Regions from separate parts of the Streptomyces sp. NPDC004658 genome, predicted to be linked through region 3. Evidence: riboswitches for the same ligand, from Rfam matches in the RefSeq annotation. Region 3 holds a riboswitch; each other region holds the start of a gene.

Region 1 (4,801 bases), on a different contig from region 3:
CACGACGTGCGCGGCGTCGGCCGCCTGATGGTCGAGGGCGGCGGCACGGTCCACACCCAGCTCCTGCACCAGGGTCTCGCCGACGAACTCCAGCTGGTCCTCGCCCCGCTGTTCGTCGGCGACCCCGCGGCCCCGCGCCTGTTCGGGCCCGGGGCCTACCAGCCCGGACGGCTGCGCCTGCTCGACACCCGCCGGATCGAGGACGTCGTGCTCATGCGGTACGCGCCCACGGCACCCGGCACCGGGGAGGTCGCCACGGCCGCCGACCGCCACTGGCTGCGGACCGCCTGCGAGCTGGCGGCGCTGTGCCCGCCGTCGGAGACGGCGTTCAGCGTCGGCGCGGTGGTCGTCGCCGCCGACGGCACGGAGCTGGCCCGGGGCCATTCACGGGAGGGCGCCGATCCCGTCGTGCACGCGGAGGAGGCGGCTCTCGCGAAGATCGACGCGGGCGATGCGCGGCTGGCCGGTGCCACGGTGTACAGCAGCCTGGAGCCCTGCGCCCGGCGCGCGTCCCGGCCGGCGCCCTGCGCCGAGCTGATCCTGCGGGCAGGGGTGCGGAGGGTGGTCACCGCGTGGCGTGAGCCGGACACCTTCGTCCACGCGGCCGACGGGACGGGGCTGCTTGTCGCCGGAGGTGCGCGGGTCGTGGTGCTTGGCGAGCTGGAGGAGCTCGCCAAGGCGCCGAACGCCCACTTGCTGTGAGCGCCGGCCCGTCCGCCGGGGGCGCCTGGTGGGCGGGCCGGAAACGGCTCAGGGCCCGGAATCCAGTGGATTCCGGGCCCTGACCCTTCAGTAGCGGGGACAGGATTTGAACCTGCGACCTCTGGGTTATGAGCCCAGCGAGCTACCGAGCTGCTCCACCCCGCGTCGTTGTGACTCCAGTGTACGCCATGCGCGGGACCGCTCGCACACCCCTTTCGGTCCACCCCGGTCGCCGCCCGCCCCGGGGCCCGGAAACCTGGAGGTACGTCGGACAAGTGGGAGACACGCGGTGCGCCCTGGAAAGGTGGAGGAGAGCCCGTACGCCAGGGCGGGCGGCCGGCTCCCCGGCGATCCCGTGCCCGACCCGGGCCTCGGCGACGAGCCGGTGCCGGTGCGTGCCCGCCGCCGCCCGAGCCCCCGTACGCAGGCCCGCGCCCTGCCCGCCCTCCTCATCGTCGGCGGTGTCCTGTACGGCCTGCTCGCCCCGGACGACTTCACCGCCGTCCCCTTCTTCACCGCGGCCCCGCTGGTCGCCGCGCCCCTGTCGTCGCTGCGCACCACCGTGCTGACCGGCCTCGCCTCCCTCGCCGCCGCCTACGCCGTGCACACGCACGCCGGGGCCCATCCGGCCGTGGGCACCCTCACCGACGTGGTCACCGTCGCCACGGTCGCCCTGCTGGCCGTCGCCATCAACCGGGTGGTCCGCCGGGGCGACCGGCGGCTCGCCTCCGCCCGGGAGATCGCCGAGGCCGCCCAGCGGGCCGTCCTGCCGGAGCCGGACGAGCGGATCGGCGGCTACGAGATCGCCGCCTGCTACGAGGCGGCACGGCAGGACGCCTTCATCGGCGGCGACCTGTACGCGGTGCAGGACAGCCCGTACGGCGTCCGGCTGGTCGTCGGGGACGTGCGCGGCAAGGGCATGGGCGCGGTCGCCGCCGTGGCCGTGGTGATCGGCGCGTTCCGGGAGGCGGCCGAGCAGGAGGCCACGCTGGAGGCGGTCGCCGAGCGGCTGGAGCGGGCACTGGCCCGCGAGGGCACCCGGCGCGACGGGATCGACGCCTTCGAGGGGTTCACCACCGCGGTCCTCGCCGAACTCCCGCACGAAGACGGCGTGGTACGGATCGTCAACCGCGGCCATCCGCCGCCGCTGCTGCTGCACGCCGACGGCACCCTGCGCACCCTCGCCCCCGAGGAGCCCGCGCTGCCGCTCGGCATGGGCGACCTCGGCATGTGGCCGGACCGGGCCACCGAGACCGCCTTCCCGAGCGGCGCGACCCTGCTGCTGCACACCGACGGCCTGTCCGAGGCCCGGGACGCCCACGGCCGTTTCTACGACCCCGCACGACGGCTCGCCGGGCGCACCTTCGCCGGTCCGGCCGCGCTGGTCGGCCGGCTCGCCGAGGAGGTGCGCCGGCACTCCGGGGGCGGCATGACGGACGACATGGCGCTGCTCGCCGTACGGCGGCCCTGAACGTCACCGAAGGTGACCGGGTGAGCGCCGTGCGCATCACATCTGAGTCACCATCAAAACCGAAAGTGACTGCTGAACGGGGCCGACGCTCGGTCAACTCGCCCGTTTTGGCGGGGTAGTGGCCGATAACTTCACCGGTAAAGACGGGAATGATCACGCCGAACGGCTTGGAAAGTGACTGGCAGGTCTATTAACGTTCGATAACGCAGCGCGGTCGTCACAGCCGTCACAAGAGGCGGCTCCGTGCGCACGCGCCGAATCCCGCAAGGGAACCGGGGAACCACCACCCTGGGGTGAATCACGCGGATGCCGTCGTCGGCTCACGGAGCCCTCGACCGGTATACGCGCGTAGGAGACCTTCCTGCTCCGAACCCGTCAGCTAACCCGGTAGGCGAAAGGAAGGAAAGGAGCACGCCTCCGTGGCGTCCAACCGGCCTGTCCCAGAAGCCCCGTTCATACCGGCACAGCGCGAGCCCGAGACCTTCGGGTACGGCGCCCACCACGCCGAGGAGGGCCCCTGGGAGGAGTGGAACCCCACCGAGGAGTCCATCGCCCCGGTGCGCGGCCGGCACCGCGTCGCCAAGCAGCGCGGCGGCTTCGCGCGCAGCTCCACCGTGCTGGGCGTCGGCGTCATGGCCGCGGTCGGCGCGGGCGGCATGGCCAGCGCCAACACCGGCAAGCCGCCGGTCTCCCTCTCCCTGCCGGACCTGCCCTCGGTCGGCTCCCTCTTCGGCGACGGCTCCGCCGACTCCCACCCGGCCCAGGCCGCGACCGCCACGCTGAGCCGCGTCGGTGTCACCACGACCGCCGGTGAGGACACCGCCGACGCGGGCGAGGCGCTGCGCAACCGCATCATGGCCCAGGCCGAGCAGCAGCGGGGCCAGGCCGAGAGCAAGGCCACCGCCGCCGCGGTCGCCGCCGCCGAGAAGCAGAGCGCCGACGCCGCCGCCCAGGCCGAGAAGGAGGCCGCCGCCCAGGCCGCAGCGGCCAAGGAGAAGGCGGAGGCCGCCGCCGCGAAGAAGGCCGAGGAGGAGCGGCTGGCCAAGCTGGCCGCGCAGTACACGCTGCCCACCTCCTCGTACACGATCACGTCGACCTTCGGCCAGGCCGGCTCGATGTGGTCCTCCGGCTACCACACCGGTCTCGACTTCGCCGCTCCCACCGGCACCCTGATCAAGGCCGTGCACAGCGGCACGATCACCGAGGCGGGCTGGGCCGGCTCCTACGGCTACCGCACGATCCTGACCCTGGACGACGGCACCGAGCTGTGGTTCTGCCACCAGTCCTCGATCAGCGTCTCCGTCGGCCAGAAGGTCACCACCGGCGAGGTCATCGGCCGCGTCGGCGCGACCGGCAACGTCACCGGCCCGCACCTGCACCTGGAGGTCCACCCCGACGGCCAGCCCACCGGCATCGACCCGATGGCGTGGCTGCGCGGCAAGGGCCTCACCCCCTGACGGCCGCGGCCCGCGAGGGAATTCGGCCCCGGCGGTGGGATGCGATCACCCACCGCCGGTGTTGGCATGACGTATGACGTCACTTCGTAAACTCGGCTCTTCCGATCTAGAGGTCTTCCCGCTGTCCCTCGGCGGCAACGTCTTCGGCTGGACCGCCGACGAGCAGACCTCCTTCGCCGTCCTCGACGCCTACACCGCCGCGGGCGGCAACTTCATCGACACCGCCGACTCCTACTCCGCCTGGATCGAGGGCAACCAGGGCGGCGAGTCGGAGACGATCATCGGCAAGTGGGTCAAGGCCCGCGGCAACCGCTCCGACATCGTCATCGCCACCAAGGTGAGCCAGCACCCGGAGTACCAGGGCCTGTCCGCCGCCAACATCAAGGCCGCCGCCGACGCCTCCCTGCGCCGCCTGGACACCGACTACATCGACCTCTACTACACCCACTTCGACAAGCCCGAGGTGCCGGTCGAGGAGATCATCGGCGCGCTGGACGAGCTGGTGAGGGCCGGAAAGGTCCGGCACATCGCCGCCTCCAACATCAGCCCCGAGCGCCTGCGGGCCTCCCTCGACTTCTCCGACCGCGAGGGCCTCGCCCGTTACGTCGCCCTCCAGCCGCACTACAACCTGGTCTCCCGGGACACCTACGAGGGCCCGCTCCAGGACCTGGTCGCCCGCGAGGGCCTGTCCGCCGTCCCGTACTTCTCCCTCGCCTCGGGCTTCCTCACCGGCAAGTACCGGCCCGGCAAGACCGTCGACAGCGCCCGCGCCGGCGCGGCACAGAAGCACGCGGACTCCGAGCGCGGCCAGAAGATCCTCGCGGCCCTGGACGAGATCGCCGCGGCCCACGAGGCCCCGGTCGCCACGGTCGCCCTGGCCTGGCTCGCCGCCCAGCCCACGGTCACGGCCCCGATCGCCTCGGCGCGGACGGTGGAACAGCTTCCGGCGCTGCTGGGAGTGGCGGAGCTGAAGCTCACGGACGCCGAGGTGACCCGGCTGACGGAGGCGTCCGCCTAGGCCGTCCCACCACGACGGCCCGGCCCGGCGGCGCCGGACCCCGCCTCGCCCCCGGCGACTACGTCCGGTACGGGTTGTACGCGGGATACGGCACCGCCGGGTACCCGTACGGCGCCGCCGGCCCCCAGTACCCGGGCGCCGGAACGGACGCCC
Region 2 (4,801 bases), on a different contig from region 3:
GCGGTGGGCGATGGCCCTGAGGCCCCGCGGCGGGCGGCCCAGCTGCTGCTTGAAGGCCTCTACGTCCGCGTCGGTGGGCTCGGTGCGCGGAGTGGGCGGCGGAGGGGTTTCCATGACTGCTTTCAGGGTGGGTTGCTGTCGGTTGCCGGACCGGGCGGGCCGGTCACTGGTCGGAGGCGTCGGCCTTGTCGACGCCGTCCCAGACGTTCGCGTACCAGGGCCGGTGGGCGGCCCCGAGGTCGGCCCGGGACTGCCTGGCCGCGCCCGGGTCCACGACCACGTACCCGGTCTCGCCGGGCATCACGTAGTGCAGCCGGCGGCGGATCTGCTGCTCGGCGTAGGCGTCGTCCTGCCAGCGCGCCTTCAGGTCGCGCAGCTGCTCGACGCGCTGGCGGGCCTGCTCCCGCTGCCGCTGGAGGTCGGCGATCTGCGCGCGCTGGGAGACGTACTGCCGCATGGGATAGGCGAGGGCGACGATCATCGTGCACAGCACCAGCGCGAGCAGGGCCGCCCGGCCGGTCAGCCGGGAGCGGCGGGCCTGCCGCTTGGTCTGGGAGCGGTAGACACGGGCCGCGGTCTGCTCACCGAGCAGCCGCAGCCTGGTCGCGGTGGAGAAACGGTCCCGGTCCTTCACGGCCATCTGGCTCTCCGCCTCCCCTGTCACACGTGCGTACGTCCCCGGACACGGTACGGGACCGAGTACGGGGACGTACGTACGACTGGCTAGGACTTAACCCGGGAAGGCTCAGCCCTTGAAGCGCGGGAACGCGCTGCGGCCGGCGTACACCGCCGCGTCGTCGAGGATCTCCTCGATGCGCAGCAGCTGGTTGTACTTGGCGACGCGCTCGGAGCGGGCCGGGGCACCGGTCTTGATCTGGCCGCAGTTGGTGGCGACGGCCAGGTCGGCGATGGTGACGTCCTCGGTCTCGCCGGAGCGGTGCGACATCATGCACTTGAAGCCGTTGCGCTGGGCCAGCTCGACGGCGTCCAGGGTCTCGGTCAGCGAGCCGATCTGGTTGACCTTGACCAGCAGGGCGTTGGCGGCGCCCTCCTCGATGCCGCGGGCGAGGCGCTCGGGGTTGGTGACGAACAGGTCGTCGCCGACCAGCTGGACCTTGTCGCCGAGCTTGTCGGTGATGACCTTCCAGCCGGCCCAGTCGTCCTCGAACAGCGGGTCCTCGATGGAGACGAGCGGGTAGGCCGCCACGAGCTCCTCGTAGTACTCCGTCATCTCGGCGGCGGAGCGCTCCTTGCCCTCGAAGAGGTACTTGCCGTCCTTGTAGAACTCGGAGGCGGCCACGTCGAGCGCGAGGGCGATCTGCTCGCCGGGGGCGTAGCCGGCCTCCTTGACGGCCTCCAGGATGAGGTCGAGGGCCTCGCGGTTGGAGCCGAGGTTCGGGGCGAAGCCGCCCTCGTCGCCGAGGCCGGTGGACAGGCCCTTGCTCTTCAGGACCTTCTTCAGGGTGTGGTAGACCTCGGTGCCCCAGCGCAGGGCCTCGGAGAAGGACTCCGCGCCGATCGGGGCGATCATGAACTCCTGGATGTCCACGTTGGAGTCGGCGTGCGAGCCGCCGTTCAGGATGTTCATCATCGGCACCGGCAGCAGGTGCGCGTTCGGGCCGCCCAGGTAGCGGAAGAGGGGGAGGTCGCTGGCCTCGGAGGCGGCGTGGGCGACGGCGAGCGAGACGCCGAGGATGGCGTTGGCGCCGAGGGAGCCCTTGTTGTCGGTGGCGTCCAGGTCGAACATGGCCTGGTCGATCAGGCGCTGCTCGGTGGCGTCGTAACCGACCAGCTCCGGACCGATCTGCTCGATCACGGCGAGGACGGCCTTCTCGACGCCCTTGCCCTGGTAGCGGTTCGGGTCGCCGTCGCGGAGCTCGATGGCCTCGAAGGCGCCGGTCGAGGCGCCGGACGGGACGGCGGCACGACCCGTGCTGCCGTCGTCGAGGCCGACCTCGACCTCGACCGTGGGGTTGCCTCGGGAGTCCAGGATTTCCCGGGCTACGACGACGTCGATGGACGGCACGAGCATCTCCTTCTTGGATGTGACGCTGGAAGTGCGGGGCGGTGTGCCTTACGGCTGTGCCTTGCGACTAGAGCCTAACCGTCCCGGGGGCGTCGGCCACCGACCGACCGCCCCGTGGACAAGCCGACGGTACCTTTTGTTTCTCGCCGAAACAAAGGGTCCGGGGATGGTGGGCGCAAAAAGGCCCCGCCCCGGTGCGTACGGGGGAACACGCACCGGGGCGGGGAGCCCGTGGGGACGGGGGGACGGCCCGCACGGGGGCCTTCACCGCGGCCCGCGCGAACGCGCGGGCCACGAGCGGGGTGTCACTTCAGGTGGAGCTGCTGACCCGGGTAGATCAGGTTGGCGTCCTCGACGATGTCCTTGTTCAGCTCGAACAGCTTCTGCCAGCCGCCCTGCACGTGGTGCTGCTCGGCGATGGAGCTGAGCGTGTCACCGGTGACGACCTTGTACTCGCCGTCGCCCTTCTTGACCTTCTTGCCGGTCGGGGTGGTGACGGTCTTGCTCTGCCCCTTGCTCGGGCTCGCGGCCGGGCGCTCGGCGGAGCGGGAGGCGGTCTGCTGCTCGGTGGAGCGGGTGCTGGTGGAGCCGCCCGAGTTCGTGGAGGTGCTCGGCGCGGAGCCGTTGTACGGGGTGCTGGACAGGCCCGTGCCGCAGACCGGCCAGGCGCCCTTGCCCTGAGCGGAGAGGACCTTCTCGGCGACGGCGATCTGCTGCGCCTTGCTGGCCTGGTTGGCCTGCGGGGCGTAGGCGGTGCCGCCGTACGCGGCCCAGGTGGAGGCGGAGAACTGCAGACCGCCGTAGTAGCCGTTGCCGGTGTTGATGGACCAGTTGCCACCGGACTCGCACTGGGCGACCGCGTCCCACTGGGAGGCGGTGGCGGCGGAGGCGTTGCCGGCCGCCATCAGCGGGGCGGCGACGGCGGCACCGGTGACACCGGCGAGCGCGATGGCGCGGACGGCCTTGGCCGGACGACGGTGCTTGCCCTTGCTGGAAAACAGCATGGATCGATCCCCTCACCGACGCCTGCGAGGTGAGCTGTCGGGTTCGGGCCGGTTGAGTTGCCCGGCCGCACTCCGCTTGCGCGGATGCGGCTTCACCCCAAGCCGGTTCCGGCATCAACTGCCGGGCCCGGCACCTACCTTGGGTCCCCCGCTCCTGCCTACGGCGCTTGACGCGACGACTGTTCCCGGGCAACCGCTGGCAGGATTCGGCGTTGCGGCTGCCGGGGCTCGTGGTGACGAGCGGTCCCGACCGTAGACACGTGATCCGCGGAATTTCAAAGACGATCAGGGCTTCTGAGACTCATCCCACACTTTCCCGAAAGCGGACATTAGGGCGCTAAGTGGGGCGTCAACTCCCGCTACTCGGCGCCCGTTTCGCCCCCGACTTCCAGGGTCTGACCGGCACTGATGTGGTTCGGGTCGGCCCCGATGGCCTTCTTGTTGCCGTCGTACAGCGCGCGCCACCCGCCGTCGACGTCAAGAGAGTCGGCGATGGAGGCGAGCGTGTCGCCCTGGCGGACGGTGTACGTGTCCGTCTCGCGGGAGGCGTGCCGGCCGGAAGACGTGGCGTTCTGACCGTTTGTCACGCTTTCGTCCGCACCGCTCTCGTCGGCGCTCGCTCCGCGGTGCCGCCCGCCGCCGAGGGATCCGGTGTCCACCAGGCTCCAGGAACCCGCCGCCTGCTGGGGGTTGTCCGCGACGCCGGTGTCCGGGCCGGCCGAGGGAGAGCTGTCGGCTCCCTGCGGGCTGCCGGTGTCCGGCGCGGCGGACTTGTCGGACTTGGGGGCGTTGGTCCCCGTGGAACCGGTGGCCGTGCCGGCGCCCTTGCCCGGCTTGGCGCTCGGCGTGGCGGCCTCGTCCGAGGAGGAGGAACCGGCGCCGGAGCCCGAGTCGGAGCCCGCACCGGTGGAGGGCGACGAATCCGGCAGACCGGGCGAGTCGGGACTGCCGGAGGAACCGGACGTACCGGAGTGGCCCGCCGATCCGGACGAGTCGCCCGCAGCGCCCGTGCCACCGGAGCCTCCGACGCCCGTGTCGACGTGCGTCGAGCCCGAGTCCTCGGTCAGGCCGGACAGCAGGGCACAGGTGGCCCACGGGGTGGTGCCCTTGTCGGCGAGGATCTTCTCGGCGACGGCGATCTGCTGGTTGCGGCTCGCCTGGTCGGGGCTGGCCGCGTACCGGCCGCCGCCGTACGCGTTCCAGTCCTCCTGCGAGATCTGGAGGCCGCCGTAGTACCCGTTGCCGGTGTCGGCGCTCCAGGAGCCGCCGCTCTCGCACTCGGCCACCTTGTCCCATGTGGTGCCGTCGGCCGCGTTGGCGCTCGCCGCGCCGAGGAGCGGGATGGCGATGGCGGAGCCGGTCACTCCGGCCGCGACGAGGAGGGCCGGGGCCTGACGGGGGCGACGGTGTCGGCCGTTCCCGGAGAGCATGCAGAAGCCTTTCGAGCGACAGCAGGACCGGCGCGGCGGATGGTGCCGGTCGCCGCGCTGATGGGTGAACGTATCGGCAGACGATCACTTGTCACAAGTTCATGCCGCGCAGATCACGTGAAGATCACATAGTTGAACGTCCGTCATGTTTCCGCGAAGAGGCTGTGTGGGCGCCGTGCCGGACCGCGCCGGACCGTGGCCGTCAGGCGGTGCGCTCAGGCGCCGGGTGTGAACTCCACCGGCAGGGTGCGCAGGCCGCGCATGATGAGTCCGCCGCGCCAGCGCAGTTCGTCCGGGTCCGCGGCGAGCCGCAGATCGGGCAGCCGGGTGAGCAGCGTGGC
Region 3 (4,801 bases):
GCTCCGTCCAGTACTCCACCGGACCGGCCGGCGCCTCCACCGTGTACATCCAGGCGATCTTGTGCCGCAACTGGGTGAGCACCGAGGTCAGCGAGGGGCTGCCGGAGGCCTGGGCGAGCGTCTCGTGGAACCAGCCGCCCAGCGAGCGCAGATCCTCGTTGCTGCCCCTGCGGGCCCGCTCCTGGCCCAGCCGGACCAGGCCCCGCAGCACCTTCAGATGGGCCTCGGTGCGCCGCTGCGCGGCCCGCGCGGCGCCCAGCGGCTCCAGCAGCGTCCGCATCTCCAGGAGGTCGGCGGCCTCCTGCTCGGTCGGCTCGGCCACGCACGCGCCCGCGTGCCGGCGCGTCACCACGAAGCCCTCGGCCTCCAGGGTGCGCAGGGCCTCGCGCACGGGGACGCGGGAGACGCCGTAGCGGCGGGCCAGGACTTCCTCGGTCAGGCGGCTGCCGCGCTCGTAGACACCCGCGACGATGTCGTCCCGGATGGCCGTGCACACCGAGTGCGCCGGAATACGCATGACCGACCTCCGTCTTAATCCCCGTGAAACGTCGACGATGGACGTGTGTTCCGTGACTCTATTCCAATGAGCCAGAATTTCCGACGGCAGCCCCTAATCCATGGCTATTTTTTGGACAACGGACCCGCGGACACCGCGAAAAACACGAAAGCCCCGGCTCGGTGAGCCGGGGCTTCGCACAGTCGTGCGGTCGGTGTCAGAGGTGCACGCCGTGCTTGCGGAGGTAGGCGACGGGGTCGACGTCCGAGCCGTAGTCGGGGGTCGTGCGCGCCTCGAAGTGGAGGTGCGGGCCCGTGACGTTGCCGGTGGCGCCGGACAGGCCGATCTGCTGGCCCGGGACGACCTTCTGGCCCACCGTGACCCCGATGGACGACAGGTGCCCGTACTGGGTGTACATGCCGTCGGCCATGCGGATCACGATCTGGTTGCCGTACGCGCCGCCCCAGCCCGTGGAGACCACCGTGCCGGAACCCACCGCGTGGACCGCCGTGCCGCTCGCCGCGTGGAAGTCGACGCCGGTGTGCGCACCGGAGGACCACAGGGAGCTGCTGGCCCGGTAGGCGGTGGAGACGTACGAGTGCGCGATCGGGGGGACGAAGGCGTTCAGCCGCTTGCGCTCGGCCTCACGGGCGGCCCGGGCCTTGGCGGCGCGGATCTCCTGGGCCCGCTCGGCCGCCGCCTTGGCCGCGGCCTCCTCGGCCGCCTTCTGCTCGGCGGCCTGCTGCTGCGCGGCGGCCTGCGCGCCGATCTCGTCGGCGACGTCGTCGGACACGGCGACGACCGGGGTGAGGCCGGTCTGCTCCGTGGAGTTCTCCGCGGCGAGCGCCGGGGAGGCGGCGAGGGTGCCGATCACACCGGTGGTGGTGAGGGCCGCGACGCCGGCCGCCTGAACGGTCGTCCGCTTGACCCGGCCGGGCTTGCGGTGCTTACCGGTGGCGCACATGAACGCCATGAAGTGGCTGGTCCTTTCCTTCCCTCTCGCCTACCGGGTTAGCTGACGGGTTCGGAGCAGGAAGGTCTCCTACGGGCCCCCTCGCAACCGCGCGGGCGCCCGATTCACCCCAGGGACGGTGGGTCCCCGGCTCCCCTGGCTCGCGCCGTACGGGGACTCGGCGATGACTGTCCGCTGCCGCGGGTGCGGCGCACTGCCTGACGAACAGCCCGGACGAAGCTACGCAGGCACGCTGTCAATCCTCAAACGCAACCCGGCTTTTGTAGCGCATCCCACAGGGCAGACAGGCAACCTCCGTCCCAAAACGGGCATCTGAGGGAGGGAGTGGAACAGCGTGGGGCCCTGACGACCCGTAGGTCGTCAGGGCCCCACGCGCGCGTGCCGTCGGCCGGCCGCCGCCACGGCCGCGTCTACTCGGCCGCCACCACGGTCACTTCACCGATGCCCAGCGCCTCCACCGGCGCCTTGATCTGCGACGCGTCACCGACGAGGACGGTCACCAGGCGGTCCACCGGGAAGGCGTTCACGACGGCCGCGGTGGCCTCCACCGTGCCCGTGGCCGCCAGCCGCTGGTACAGCGTCGCCTGGAAGTCGTCGGGCAGGTGCTGCTCGACCTGGTCGGCCAGCGTGCTCGCGACGGCCGCCGCGGTCTCGTACTTCAGCGGCGCCACACCGACCAGGTTCTGCACGGCGACGTCCCGCTCGGCGTCGGTCAGGCCGTCCGCCGCGACCGTGCGCAGCACCTTCCACAGGTCGTCCAGCGCCGGACCGGTGTTCGGGGTGTCCACGGAGCCGCTGATGGCGAGCATCGCCGCGCCCGTGCCGTCCGGCGCGGACCGCAGGACCTGCCCGAAGGCCCGCACGCCGTAGGTGTAGCCCTTCTCCTCGCGCAGCACGCGGTCCAGGCGGGAGGTGAGGGTGCCGCCGAGGCAGTACGTGCCGAGCACCTGGGCGGGCCACACCCGGTCGTGCCGGTCGGGTCCGATCCGGCCGATGAGCAGCTGGGTCTGCACCGCGCCGGGCCGGTCCACGATGACCACGCGCCCGGTGTCGTCGGCGGTCACCGGCGGCACCGGCCGGGGCTCGCCCGGGGTGCCGGTCCACTCGCCCAGGGTGTCACCCAGCAGCGCGTCCAGGTCGGCGCCGGTCAGGTCGCCGACGACGACCACGGTGGCCGTGGCGGGCCGCACATGACGGTCGTAGAAGGCGCGTACCGCCGCCGCGTCGATCTTCTCGACCGTCTCCTCGGTGCCCTGGCGCGGACGGGACATCCGCGAGTTCGCGGGGAACAGCTCCTTGGAGAGTTCCTTGGCGGCCCGGCGGGAGGGGTTGGCCAGCTCGTGCGGGATCTCGTCCAGGCGGTTGCGGACCAGCCGCTCCACCTCGCTCGTCGCGAAGGCGGGCGCGCGCAGGGCGTCGGCGAGCAGGCCGAGGCCCTTGGCCAGGCGGGAGGCCGGGACCTCCAGGCTGAGTCGCACGCCGGGGTGGTCGGCGTGCGCGTCGAGGGTGGCACCCGCGCGCTCCAGCTCGGCGGCGAACTCCTCGGCGGAGTGCTTGTCGGTGCCCTCGGAGAAGGCCCGCGCCATGATCGTGGCGACGCCGTCCAGGCCGGCCGGCTCGGCGTCCAGCGGGGCGTCCAGCAGCACCTCGACGGCGACGACCTGCTGGCCCGGGCGGTGGCAGCGCAGCACGGTCAGACCGTTGTCGAGGGTGCCGCGCTCGGGCGCCGGGAACGCCCACGGCTTGGCCTCGCCGGGCTGCGGCTGGGGGTGGAAGTCCATGGTGGCGAGCTCGGTCACTGGGCCGTCTCCTCGTTCTCGGTCTCGTCGCGGCCCGCCTCTACGGTCGCTTCCTGCTCGGGGTCCTCGGGGATCTTGGCGTCCTCGACGGCCTCCGGGGACTTCGGCTCGTAGACGAGGACCGCGCGGTTGTCGGGCCGCAGGCGTGCCTTGGCGACCTCCTGGACCTCCTGCGGGGTCACCGCCAGGACCCGCTTGACGGCCGTCAGGGCGAGCTGCGGGTCGCCGAAGAGGACCGCGTACCGGCACAGTTCGTCGGCGCGGCCGGCGACCGTGCCGAGCCGGTCCAGCCACTCGCGCTCCAGCTGGGCCTGGGCGCGCTCCATCTCCTCGGGCGTGGGGCCCTCCGCGGCGAACCGGGCCAGCTCCTCGTCGATGGCGGCCTCGATGACCGGCACCTCGACGTCACCGGAGGTCTTCACGTCCAGCCAGCCCATGGACGGCGCGCCGGCCAGGCGCAGCAGGCCGAAGCCGGCCGCGACGGCCGTCCGGTCCCGGCGCACCAGCCGGTTGTACAGGCGGGAGGACTCGCCGCCGCCGAGGATGGTCAGGGCGAGGTCGGCCGCGTCGCACGCGCGCGTGCCGTCGTGCGGGAGCCGGTAGGCGGCCATCAGGGCGCGCGCCGGGACCTCCTCCACGACGACCTCGCGCTTCTGCTCGCCGATGATGTCCGGCAGGGAGCCGTCGCGGGGGGCGGGCTTGCCGTCGTGGGACGGGATGGAGCCGAAGTACTTCTCGATCCAGGCGAGGGTCTGCTGCGGATCGATGTCGCCGACCACGGAGAGCACCGCGTTGTTCGGCGCGTAGTAGGTGCGGAAGAACTGGCGGGCGTCCTCCAGGGTGGCCGCGTCCAGGTCCGCCATCGAGCCGATCGGCGTGTGGTGGTAGGGGTGGCCCTCCGGGTAGGAGAGCGCGGTCAGCTTCTCGAAGGCGGTGCCGTACGGCACGTTGTCGTAGCGCTGGCGGCGCTCGTTCTTGACGACGTCCCGCTGGTTCTCCATGGACTCGTCGTCCAGGGCGGCCAGCAGCGAGCCCATGCGGTCGGCCTCCAGCCAGAGCGCCAGCTCCAGCTGGTGGGCGGGCATCGTCTCGAAGTAGTTGGTCCGCTCGAAGCTGGTGGTGCCGTTCAGCGAGCCGCCGGCGCCCTGCACCAGCTCGAAGTGGCCGTTGCCCTTGACCTGCGCCGAGCCCTGGAACATCAGGTGCTCGAAAAGGTGAGCCAGGCCGGTACGCCCCTTGACTTCGTGGCGGGAGCCGACGTCGTACCAGAGGCAGACCGCCGCCACCGGGGTCAGGTGGTCCTCGGAGAGCACCACGCGCAGACCGTTGGCCAGGCGGTGCTCGGTCGCTGTCAGGCCCCCGGAGCCTGCCTCGGCTGTGGTCGTGTGACCCATGGGCATGTACGTCCCTTCGCGAGCGGAGGCGGTTGATGGAAACCGCGGTTTTCCTGCCGTTCCTGCCACTGTATGCAAAGCGTGCGGGGCCTCGGCGAAGTTCCCGCGGGACGTACGCCCACAGCGGATCCCGCGGCCC

The links. Region 3 has a riboswitch for cyclic di-AMP ahead of ABZV94_RS03255 (M23 family metallopeptidase). Riboswitches for the same ligand answer to the same signal wherever they lie in the genome.
Positions count from the first base shown of each region.
Region 1: another riboswitch for cyclic di-AMP. It lies ahead of ABZV94_RS31470 (M23 family metallopeptidase); the one in region 3 lies ahead of ABZV94_RS03255 (M23 family metallopeptidase).
Region 2: another riboswitch for cyclic di-AMP. It lies ahead of ABZV94_RS05790 (transglycosylase family protein); the one in region 3 lies ahead of ABZV94_RS03255 (M23 family metallopeptidase).

Region 1 is NZ_JBEXKG010000131.1:6,387-11,187, reverse strand. It holds gene ABZV94_RS31485 (dihydrofolate reductase family protein) at 1-702, shown strand, start outside; tRNA gene ABZV94_RS31480 (tRNA-Met) at 794-867, opposite strand; gene ABZV94_RS31475 (PP2C family protein-serine/threonine phosphatase) at 992-2,173, shown strand; cyclic di-AMP (ydaO/yuaA leader) riboswitch at 2,416-2,581, shown strand; gene ABZV94_RS31470 (M23 family metallopeptidase) at 2,593-3,630, shown strand; gene ABZV94_RS31465 (aldo/keto reductase) at 3,704-4,648, shown strand; gene ABZV94_RS31460 (PrsW family intramembrane metalloprotease) at 4,707-4,801, opposite strand, start outside.
Region 2 is NZ_JBEXKG010000008.1:69,405-74,205, forward strand. It holds gene ABZV94_RS05775 (DUF501 domain-containing protein) at 1-114, opposite strand, end outside; gene ABZV94_RS05780 (septum formation initiator family protein) at 164-640, opposite strand; gene eno (phosphopyruvate hydratase) at 746-2,032, opposite strand; gene ABZV94_RS05790 (transglycosylase family protein) at 2,332-3,030, opposite strand; cyclic di-AMP (ydaO/yuaA leader) riboswitch at 3,035-3,206, opposite strand; gene ABZV94_RS05795 (transglycosylase family protein) at 3,390-4,460, opposite strand; gene ABZV94_RS05800 (cytochrome P450) at 4,676-4,801, opposite strand, start outside.
Region 3 is NZ_JBEXKG010000004.1:60,771-65,571, forward strand. It holds gene ABZV94_RS03250 (GntR family transcriptional regulator) at 1-517, opposite strand, end outside; gene ABZV94_RS03255 (M23 family metallopeptidase) at 714-1,469, opposite strand; cyclic di-AMP (ydaO/yuaA leader) riboswitch at 1,482-1,642, opposite strand; gene ABZV94_RS03260 (pitrilysin family protein) at 1,880-3,268, opposite strand; gene ABZV94_RS03265 (pitrilysin family protein) at 3,265-4,668, opposite strand.